Pigmentiphaga aceris: one gene and its partner. The protein of the gene in region 2 binds, or shares a complex with, the protein of the main gene of each other region. Links are inferred from orthologs where the notes say so. Each region holds a gene or a part of one and is shown on either strand. Other genes may lie near its edges.

Region 1 (4,270 bases), 1.4 Mb from region 2 along the record:
GCACCCAGCGATTGGCGCATGGGTGCGACGCCAGGCTCACCAGTCACCAAGATGATGCGGACCTCGGCGTTGCCCAGCACTTCGCGCACGCTGCGCACCAGTCGCAAACCCGCGTCGTCGGTTTCCATGACGACGTCGAGCACGATGACCGCCACGTCTGGCGTGGCCGCCAGCAAACGTGCGGCATCGCGTGCCGAGCCCACCGACAGGATGTTCAAAGGTCGCGACTGGAACTCGAAATTGGCCAGCGCCAGCTTCAAGGACCGTTGAAATTCCAAGTCGTCGTCGACGGTGAGCACCGTCAGTGCAAGCGAGGTTGCACCGGCCTGTCCAGGCCCCGATGAGCTTTCGGGTTCAAACGCGAAACCGGCCTCGTCTTCCAGACCGTCCGCTACGATTTCACCAAGCCCCATCAGATCGTCCTCAAGCAATCTGGCTGGTGAACATCAGGGTGTTCGCCAATGCCAGTCGGCGCTACTGGCCGAGTTTCTCTTGAGTTATACCCTTGGGATACAAGTCGCAACAACGCCCGAGTTCTGACGAAAACCGACATGCCGAAAGCGGCATCAGGGCTTGCCACGAGGGCAATACGGACGGGTCGATCACCGTTCACCCGCCCGTCGGATAGCCCGTTGGTTTCAGGACACAGGGGGAAATCCGGTGCCATGTTCGGGTGTGGATGCCTCTACGAAGCATCCGCATCGGTCAGCAACATGCCGGCGGCATGTCAGTCCCACCACACGCCCCCACATCCCGCCGATCAGAACACCGGAACGATGGCGCCCTTGAAACGTTCCTTCATGAACGCGGCCGATTCCGGGGAACGCAGCGCGGCAGCCAGCTTTTTCATCGCCGGGCTGTCCTTGTTGTCGGCACGGGCGGCCAGCAGGTTGGCAAACGAGGTCTTGTTGCCTTCCAGGAACAGCGCGTCGGTGGTGGGGTTCAGCTTGGCTTCCAGCGCGAAGGTGGTGTTGATCACGGCCAGATCGACTTCACCCAGCACGCGCGGCAGCATGGGGGCCTCAAGCTGCTTGATCGTGATCTTTTTCGGGTTGCCCGTGATCTCCTTCACGGTCGATTTGGTGCTGGTCGGGTCGGCCAGCACGATGACACCGGCTTGATGCAGCAGTTGCAAGGCACGGCCGCCGTTGACGGCGTCGTTGGGGATCGCCACCACGGCACCGTTCTTCAGGTCGGCAATGTTCTTGATCTTGCTGGAATACGCGCCGAACGGGGCCACGAAGATTTCGCTGACGGCAGCGATACTCGTCCCGCGCGTGCGGTTGAACTCATCCATGAACGGCTTGTGCTGGAAGAAGTTGGCGTCGATGTGCTTCTCTGCCAGCTGCACGTTCGGCTGCACGTAGTCGGTGTAGATCTTGATGTTCAGGTCCACACCTTCCTTGGCCAACATGGGCTTCAGTTTTTCCAGAATTTCGGCGTGCGGGGTCGGGCTGGCACCCACGATCAGCTTGTCGGCCGCGTGGGCGTTGAATGCGCAGGCGATTGCCAGCAGGGCGATCAGTTTTTTCATCGTTGCTCCTCCATGACGAGCCGGGGAATTCCGGCGCGTGGGTAAAACGCATTGGTCCCGTCAGGGCTTTCAGCCCTTGTGGGATTGCCTCGTCGGGCGGGGACTCAACGCGTGAAATGCTGCACCAGGCGGGTGCCCAGGCTTTGCAACAGTTGCACCAGCAACAGCAGGAAAATGATGGTGATGAACATCACATCCAGCTGGAAGCGCTGGTAGCCATAACGGATCGCCAAGTCGCCCAGGCCACCGCCGCCCACTACGCCAGCCAGCGCGGTGTACGACACCAGCGCAATGGCCGTGACGGTCGCGGCCGCCAGAATGCCGGGCAAGGCTTCGTGCAAGAGCGCGCCCAGCACGATCTGACGGGTATTGGCACCCATGGCCAGCGTCGCTTCGATGATGCCGCGATCCACTTCGCGCAAAGCCGATTCGACCAGGCGTCCGAAGAAGGGCACGCCAGCGACCACCAGTGCAGGAATCGACCCCATCACACCCAATGACGTGCCGGTCAGGAACACGGTCACGGGGATCATCGCGATCAACAGAATCACGAAGGGCAAAGACCGCAGAATGTTTACCGCAAAGGACACGGCGGTGTAGGTCTTGTGCGCGCTGCGAAGCTGCTTGGGGCTGGTCAGAAACAGCAGCACACCCAGGGGCAGGCCCAGCACCAATACCAGCGTGAGCGACCCGCCCAGCATCAGCAAGGTGTCCACCGTGGCAAGCCCGATGTCGGACCAATCGACGTTGCTGAACAAGGTGTTGAAGAAGTCGTTCACAGGGTCACCTCTTCAACGGTCACGCCCAGGGACGCAAGGTGCGCCAAGGCATCATGCACACGCGCCTGATCGCCTTCGAGTGCGATGGTCAGTTGTCCGCAAGTCATGGATTTGATCTGCTCGATGCGGCCGCCGAGAATCGAAAAATCGACGCCGAATTCACGCGCGGTGCGCGACAGGACCGGCTGGTGCACCGTGTCCTCCAGGAAGGTCAGACGGCGGATCGTTTTCTGCGCCGCGTGGTCCAGCGTCAGGCTTACGTCTTCGGCCGGGAAGTGCTCTGCCTCTTGCACAAAGCGCTTGGTGGTCTCGTGTTGCGGATGCAGAAACACCTGGCTGACCGGACCGCTTTCCACGATGCGGCTGGAATCGATCACCGCCACGCGGTCACACACGGTACGGATCACATCCATCTCGTGGGTGATCAGCACAATCGTCAGGCCCAGACGTTCATTGATCTCGCGCAGCAACTGCAGAATCGAGCGCGTGGTCTGCGGGTCGAGCGCGCTGGTGGCCTCGTCGCACAGCAGCACGCGCGGGTGGTTGGCCAGCGCACGCGCAATGCCCACACGCTGCTTTTCGCCGCCGGACAACTGGCGCGGATACTTGTTCTTGTGGCGCTTGAGTCCGACGAGATCAAGCAGCTCGTCAACCCGTTTGTCGATACTTTGCTTGTCGCTCTTGCCGGCAATTTCCAGCGGGAATGCCACGTTGGCACTCACGGTTTTCGAACCCAGCAAGTTGAAGTGCTGGAAGATCATGCCGACGCCCTGACGAAACTGGCGCAGGCCCTCGTCATCCAGGCTGTCCAGATCCACGCCTTCCACGATCACCTTGCCCTGGGTCGGACGTTCCAGGAAGTTGATCATGCGGATCAAGGTCGACTTGCCGGCCCCCGAGTGGCCGATGATGCCAAAGATCTCGCCCGACGCAATGTGCAAGTTCACATCGGTCAGCGCGGTGATCGCGACTCCATTCACCTGATAACTCTTGTGTATGGCTTGAAGCTCGATCATTGTTTTCCTGTGGATGTCTCTATGGCGGGCGCGTGGATGAAACGCCTGCCTCCGTTTTATTTTTCTACGCCGTATACATCGACGCGTAAGTCGTCTTGCTACGTGCTTCAAATCCAGCTTTCAGAACCTGGTGATTCGCATAGGCTGCCGCGATCTATCGCCGCGATGTACCGCCCTTGTCTCCTCGCCAGGTACTCAATAAGAACTACTCAACGCCTCCCGTTCGCCATCTTCAGCGAGGCCGGATCGCGTCGCAGGCGCAGCATCATCACGCAACCCAGTGCAGGCCCGATGGCCAGCATGCTGAACGCGCCGGGCCAGCCCAAGAGCGCCTGTACCGGCGGCACCAGATGGATGCTGACCAGGGTCAACAGGAACCCGGCGCAGGTCTGTGCCGTCAACAAGGTGCCGATGCTGTCGGGCGTGCTCAATTCGGCAATGCTGGCCGAGAACTGCGCGGAATCGGCAATCGCGGAAATGCCCCAGATCACGGCCAGCGTCGTCACCACCACAGTAGGTGCACCGGCGGTCCAGCCGATCACCAGCGCGCAGGATGCACTGACGAACATCGCCAGCGTGGTGACGGCAGTGCGGCCGTAACGGTCCGCAAACCAGCCACCCGCCCATGCGCCCAAGGCACCAGCACCGATGGCAAAGAAGGTCACGCGTTCAGCGGCCAGCCACGGCTGATTCACGCCATTCATCTCGAAGCTGAAGTGCAGGAAAACCGCCAGCCACGCCCACATGGCATACAGCTCCCACATGTGGCCGAGATAACCCAGATTGGCCAGGCGCAACGCAGGCACGCGCCACGCTTGCGCCACAGCGGCCGGGTTCAGACGCACCGAACGTGTCATGGCCGGACCAAGCCCGCAGAAGTTGATCGCCACCGCTGCAATCGCGGCCAATGCGGCGGCCGCCAGATAGACCGAGGTCCATTG
Region 2 (5,553 bases):
GCGCATGGATGCGCCGACCAATACACCAATCACCGGGTCAATCAGACAGCAGCCAGCGCCTGCGTCAGATCAGCCAGCAAATCATCGATGTGCTCGATACCCACCGACAGACGCACGGTTTCTTCGCGCACGCCCGCCTTGATCAGTTCTGCCGGCGACAACTGACGATGCGTGGTCGATGCCGGATGCGTGGCCAGCGACTTGGCGTCACCGATATTGACCAGACGTGTGAAGAGCTTCAGCGCGTCCTGGAACGCGGCACCGCCGGTTCGGCCACCGCGCACGCCGAAGGTCAGAATGCCCGAGGACTTGCCGCCCAGGTAGCGCTTGGCCAGGGCATGGTCGGGGTGCGAAGGCAAGCCAGCGTAGCTGACCCATTCCACCTTCTCATGGCCTTCCAGGAACTGCGCGATCTTCAGCGCGTTTTCGCTGATGCGGTCCATGCGCAGGCCCAGGGTTTCGATGCCCTGCAAGATCAGGAAGGCATTGAACGGGGCGAGTGCTGCGCCGGTATTGCGCAGCGGCACGACGCGCGCGCGACCGATGTAGGCGGCCGGGCCGAAGGCTTCGGTGTAGACCACGCCGTGGTAGCTGACGTCGGGTTCGTTCAGGCGGTTGAAGCGCGCCTTGTGTTCAGCCCACGGGAACTTGCCCGAGTCGATGATTGCGCCGCCCAGGCTGGTACCGTGCCCGCCCAGATACTTGGTCAGCGATTGCACGACGATGTCGGCACCGTGTTCGATCGGGCGCAGCAAGTAGGGGCTGGCCACCGTGTTGTCGACGATCAGCGGAATGCCGTGGCTATGGGCAACGTCGGCAATCGCGGCAATGTCAGTCACGACGCCCGAAGGGTTGCCGATCGACTCAACGAAGATCGCCTTGGTGCGGTCGTCGATCAATGCGGCGAAGCTTGCAGGATCGCGCGCGTCGGCAAACCGCGTGGTGATGCCCGACAGCGGCAAGGTGTGGGCAAACAGGTTGTAGGTGCCACCGTACAGAGCGCTGGCCGACACGATGTTGTCACCGGCTTCGGCAATGGTCTGGATCGCGTACGTCACCGCTGCCTGGCCCGATGCCAGCACCAGCGCAGCAATGCCGCCTTCCAGTGCCGCGACGCGCTGTTCCAGCACGTCGTTGGTGGGGTTCATGATGCGCGAGTAGATGTTGCCTGCGACCTTCAGGTCGAACAGGTCTGCGCCGTGCTGGGTGTCGTCGAACGCAAAGGCCACAGTCTGATAGATCGGCACAGCCGCTGCGCGGGTGGTCGGATCGGGGCGGTAGCCGCCGTGGACGGCAATCGTGTCCAGCTTCCAGGCGGGTGCGTTCTGGGTGGTGTCGCTCACTTCATCTCCTTGGAATGACAGGGGCGCGGCGTCTCATGACGTCACGCCCGTCGGGCATGCAGACGGACACGCGCAGACCATGGTGGTCAACGCGTCGCAGCACTGTTTACTGCCTGCTGCTGATTACTAACCGCTTATTTCTTGGGTACGTAGAAACCGGCGAAGCGCTGTTTCACGACATCGCCGAATTCTGCCGAGCGATACGCCGCGGCGATATCTTTCACGAACTGGCGGTCCTTGTCTGCGGTGCGCACTGCGACAAGGTTCATGTATTGGTCCGGGATTGCTTCGAGCGACAGCGCATCGGTCAGCTTCAGGCCGGATGCAATCGCGAAGTTGCCGTTCACGAACGAGAAATCGGTGTCTGCCAGCGAGCGCGGCAGTTGTGCGGCTTCGAGCGGAACCAGCTTGATGTTCTTCGCGCTGGATTCCACATCCTTCTCGGATGCCGTGACCGGATTGAAGTTGGCCTTGATCTTGATCCAGCCCAGGTCCTGCAACATGATCAGCGCACGCGCCAGGTTGGTCGGGTCGTTGGGGATTGCGACGCGGGCACCGTCCTTGACCTCGGACACGTTCTTGAATTTGTTGCTGTACAGGCCGATAGGCGCGGTCGGTACCTGGACCAAGGGGCTGAGCGCCAGCTTGTGATCAGACGCGAACTTGTTCAGGTAGACGATGTGCTGGAAGGCATTGGCGTCGAGTGCACCATCGGCCAGCGCATGATTGGGCTGCACGTAGTCGGCGAATTCCACCACCTTGACGGTGTAGCCCTGCTTTTCCAGAATCGGCTTGATGCCCCACTTGATCTGGTCCGCGTAGGGACCGGCGGTGGCACCGAATACCAGGTTCTTCTTCTGGGCGTCTTGCGCCTGCGCACCGAGCGGTGTCAGGGATGCCGCGAGCACCGCGGCAAACAGGAAGGTCTTGACTGACTTGACCGAGACAGATGCGGAAACTGCGGACGTGACTGCGCGTGCAAACATGAAAGATCGCTCCGGGATTACGTGGGTAAATCTGGGGTGTATCCGCGGCGGGTGCCGCGGACAGAGTTACTACGCCGTCCCGGTCGACCGGTCAGCGCTTATCGAGTCGGCGTGCCAGGAAGCTGCCAGCCCATTGAATGATCTGCACAAGCACCACCAGCACCGCGACGGTCAGCACCATCACGTCGGTCTGGAAGCGGTAATAACCGAAACGGATGGCTAGGTCACCGATACCGCCGCCGCCGACCACGCCGGCCACCGCCGAGTACGACAGGAAGCTGACCGACATCACGGTGGCTGCCAGCACCAGGCCGGAACGGGCTTCAAGAATCAGCACTTTCCAGATGATCTGCAGGTCGGATGCGCCCATTGCATGAGCTGCTTCGATCACGCCGCGCGGCACTTCGCGCAGCGATTGTTCGACCAGGCGCGCAAAGTACGGAATGGCGGCAAAGGACAGCGGCACGGCAGCGGCCAGCGGGCCGATGGTGGTGCCGGCGATCACGCGGGTGAATGGCACCAGCGCAACCAGCAAGATGATGAACGGGAAGGACCGCACCAGGTTCACGATCACGCTGAGCACTCGGTGCAGCACCGGGCGATCCAGCGTCTGGCCGGGGCCGGTCAACAGCAGCAGCACGCCCAGCGGGCCACCGATGAACAGCGCGCTGGCCAGGGCAATGGCCAGCATCAGGAAAGTCTGGCCGATGGCAACGACGAGGTCGGGGCCGATAGAGAGAAGTTCTTCGGAAATCATGCTGCAGCTCGGAGTGCGTTCAAACGACGGACGTTGACATTGGTGGGGACGTCGTCGAGCAACTTACGAGCGACTTCGGTAACGGGGGTGACGACTGAATCGGCCAGGTCGATGCGTTCGACAATATTGCCGGCATCCATGACGGAAATCGTGTCGCAGATGGCGCGCACCACGCTCATGGAATGGCTGACGATGACAATGGTCACGCCCAGGCGGGCATTGATGTCGGCCAGCACTTCCAGAATGTCGCGGGTGGTGTAGGGATCGAGCGCAGACGTGGGCTCGTCGCACAGCAGAATCTGCGGATGGCTGGCAAGCGCGCGTGCGATGGCCACGCGCTGCTTCTGGCCACCCGACAGGCGTGAGGGATAGCTGTCGGTCTTGTCACTCAGGCCAACGATGTCCAGGCATTCCTTCACGCGGGCAGCGATCTGGGCGCGCGGCGTACCGGCGACTTCCAGCGCGAATGCCACATTTCCGGCAACCGTGCGGTTATGCAGCAGGTTGAAGTGCTGAAAAATCATGCCGATGTTGCGACGTGCGGTGCGCAAATCGGTCTTCGACAAGGCGGTGAGATCCTTGCCGTCGACGATCACGCGACCGCCGCTCGGCACTTCGAGCAGGTTGATCAGACGCAGCAAGGTAGATTTGCCCGCGCCCGAGAAGCCGATGATGCCGTGGATTTCACCGGCACCAATCTGCAGAGACGTGGGTTCTACCGCCGTAAAGGTCTGGCCTTGGGGCGTCGCAAAACGTTTGCTTACCTGGTCGAGCTGGATCATGGACGTTCACAACTGGAGAGAGCGCACATCATGGTGCGGGAGGCGTTCGACTGGGAACGATTCTTTGCTTAGGTATTAATTACCCAAAGCTATATAAAACTCAAATTTCGAGATTTATGACTTATATGGATTCTTATTCCGGAAAAATCGGCTTTCCGGATATAAGGCAGGCGTTGCAGCAACGCCGCCCGGCCACAAGGACCAAGAGAAAACAACGCGGATCAGCTGATCCAGTAGACCAGCGAAATCATCAGCAGCAACACCATCCACAGCACCACCGCGCGCCACAACAGGCCAACAGCGGCATGCAAGGTGGCGGGCTGGGGTGGGATGCGCTCGGATTCCGGCAAGATGCCGTCGGCAGACGCGCCAATGTCGCTGGCGGCGGCCGCTGGGGTGCTGGCAGGATCGCCAGGCACACCAAAAGCGGAAACAGGCGCTGATGCACCCATCGCCGTGTCGTTCAACACACGGGGCGACAGCTGAACACCCAGCGCACCGGCGGCGGCTTCCACCACGATGCCGCGCTGGCGATCGGGCCAGGCCGTTGCACGTTGGCGCCAGCCGTACAAAGCATCTTCGAAGTTGCCCACGATGGCAAAACCGATTGCGGTCAGGCGAGCCGGTACCCAATCGAGCACGTAGAAGGCCTTGCGCGAAGATATGCCAAATCCGTCGACACGGTTTTCCCAGTGTTCACGCAGCAGCACGGAAAAGCGATACAGCACGGCACCGCAGGGGCCGGGCAGCACGGTGTACCAGAACAGCACACCGAACACATGGCGGTGGGAATCGACCACGCCTTCTTCGATGGCAACCCGGCACAGCTCGGGAACCGTCAGCGGCTCCGCAGACCAGGACGGGTCGCGCGCACGCAGCCAGGCTTGCAGATGCTGGCGCGCCAAGCCGGTGTCGCCACGGGCCAGCGCAAACTGCATTTCGGTGAAATGATGGCTGAACTGACGAAAGCCCAGCGTGAACCACAGCACGGCCACGTGGAACATCAATTCAAAAATCGGGTGCAACGCCCCCAGCAACAAAGCAATCGCCCACACCACCAGCGTGGGCACGACCACTACGGTACCCCAGGCAAGCGACGCGTGGTATTGGCTGGCCGCGTCGAAGCTGCGCGTTGCCCAGTCGGCCAGACGACGCATGCCTTCGTGCACAGGATTGGCACGTGGCAGCGGCCGAAGCTGTTCAACCAGGAAAGCGAGAAGAAGGGCCAGGAAGCTCATTGCGGGATTCGATGAAAATGAGGGAGTGCTGGATGCAGGTAAGTGCGGAATGCAGCAGCGGGTCAGGCGCGCAGGAAATGGTACAGGTTGCGCAACATGCCTGCCGTCGCACCCCAGATGAAATAGTGCTGCCAGGGCATCGCGTAATAGTAACGACGCCGGCCTTCGGGCAGGTCTACCGTATGGCGCTGGTGATGCACCGGGTCCATCAGGAACGGCAAAGGCACCTCGAACACTTCCGCCACTTCAAACGGATCGGGCTTCAGCGTAAAGCCCGGCGTGATGAGCGCAACGATGGGCACCACACGGAAACCGGTACCGGTGTAGAAGTCTGGCAGGCTGCCGATGATCTCGATGTGCTCGGATCCCATGCCGACTTCTTCTGCGGTTTCGCGCAAGGCGGTCGCGGTGGCATCGGCATCGAAGGTTTCGGAACGACCGCCTGGG

What was found. Proteins that work in one complex are often made in the same cells at the same time.
Region 1: the proteins of FXN63_RS06265 (region 2) and FXN63_RS00460 are in contact, whole or in part, in a crystal structure (PDB 6CVL), measured with the Escherichia coli proteins. The link is inferred for Pigmentiphaga aceris from one-to-one orthologs.

Annotation. Positions count from the first base shown.
Region 1 is NZ_CP043046.1:100,760-105,029, reverse strand. What follows is about bases 1,320-4,270. They hold FXN63_RS00460 (methionine ABC transporter ATP-binding protein), read right to left. Parts: upstream 3,330-4,270; coding sequence 2,310-3,329; downstream 1,320-2,309. Other genes in these bases: FXN63_RS00455 (MFS transporter), read right to left, coding at 3,539-4,270; FXN63_RS00465 (methionine ABC transporter permease), read right to left, coding at 1,639-2,235; FXN63_RS00470 (MetQ/NlpA family ABC transporter substrate-binding protein), read right to left, coding at 1,320-1,534. Also shown: FXN63_RS00475 (EAL domain-containing protein), read right to left, coding at 1-431; more of FXN63_RS00470, read right to left, coding at 761-1,319. UniProt on the Escherichia coli protein: Part of the ABC transporter complex MetNIQ involved in methionine import. Responsible for energy coupling to the transport system. It has also been shown to be involved in formyl-L-methionine transport.
Region 2 is NZ_CP043046.1:1,484,292-1,489,844, reverse strand. The notes cover bases 1,254-4,169. They hold FXN63_RS06265 (methionine ABC transporter permease), read right to left. Parts: upstream 3,087-4,169; coding sequence 2,421-3,086; downstream 1,254-2,420. Other genes in these bases: FXN63_RS06255 (CobD/CbiB family protein), read right to left, coding at 4,090-4,169; FXN63_RS06260 (methionine ABC transporter ATP-binding protein), read right to left, coding at 3,083-3,868; FXN63_RS06270 (MetQ/NlpA family ABC transporter substrate-binding protein), read right to left, coding at 1,478-2,329; FXN63_RS06275 (O-acetylhomoserine aminocarboxypropyltransferase/cysteine synthase family protein), read right to left, coding at 1,254-1,343. Also shown: more of FXN63_RS06275, read right to left, coding at 42-1,253; more of FXN63_RS06255, read right to left, coding at 4,170-5,106; FXN63_RS06250 (CoA pyrophosphatase), read right to left, coding at 5,169-5,553. UniProt on the Escherichia coli protein: Part of the binding-protein-dependent transport system for D-methionine and the toxic methionine analog alpha-methyl-methionine.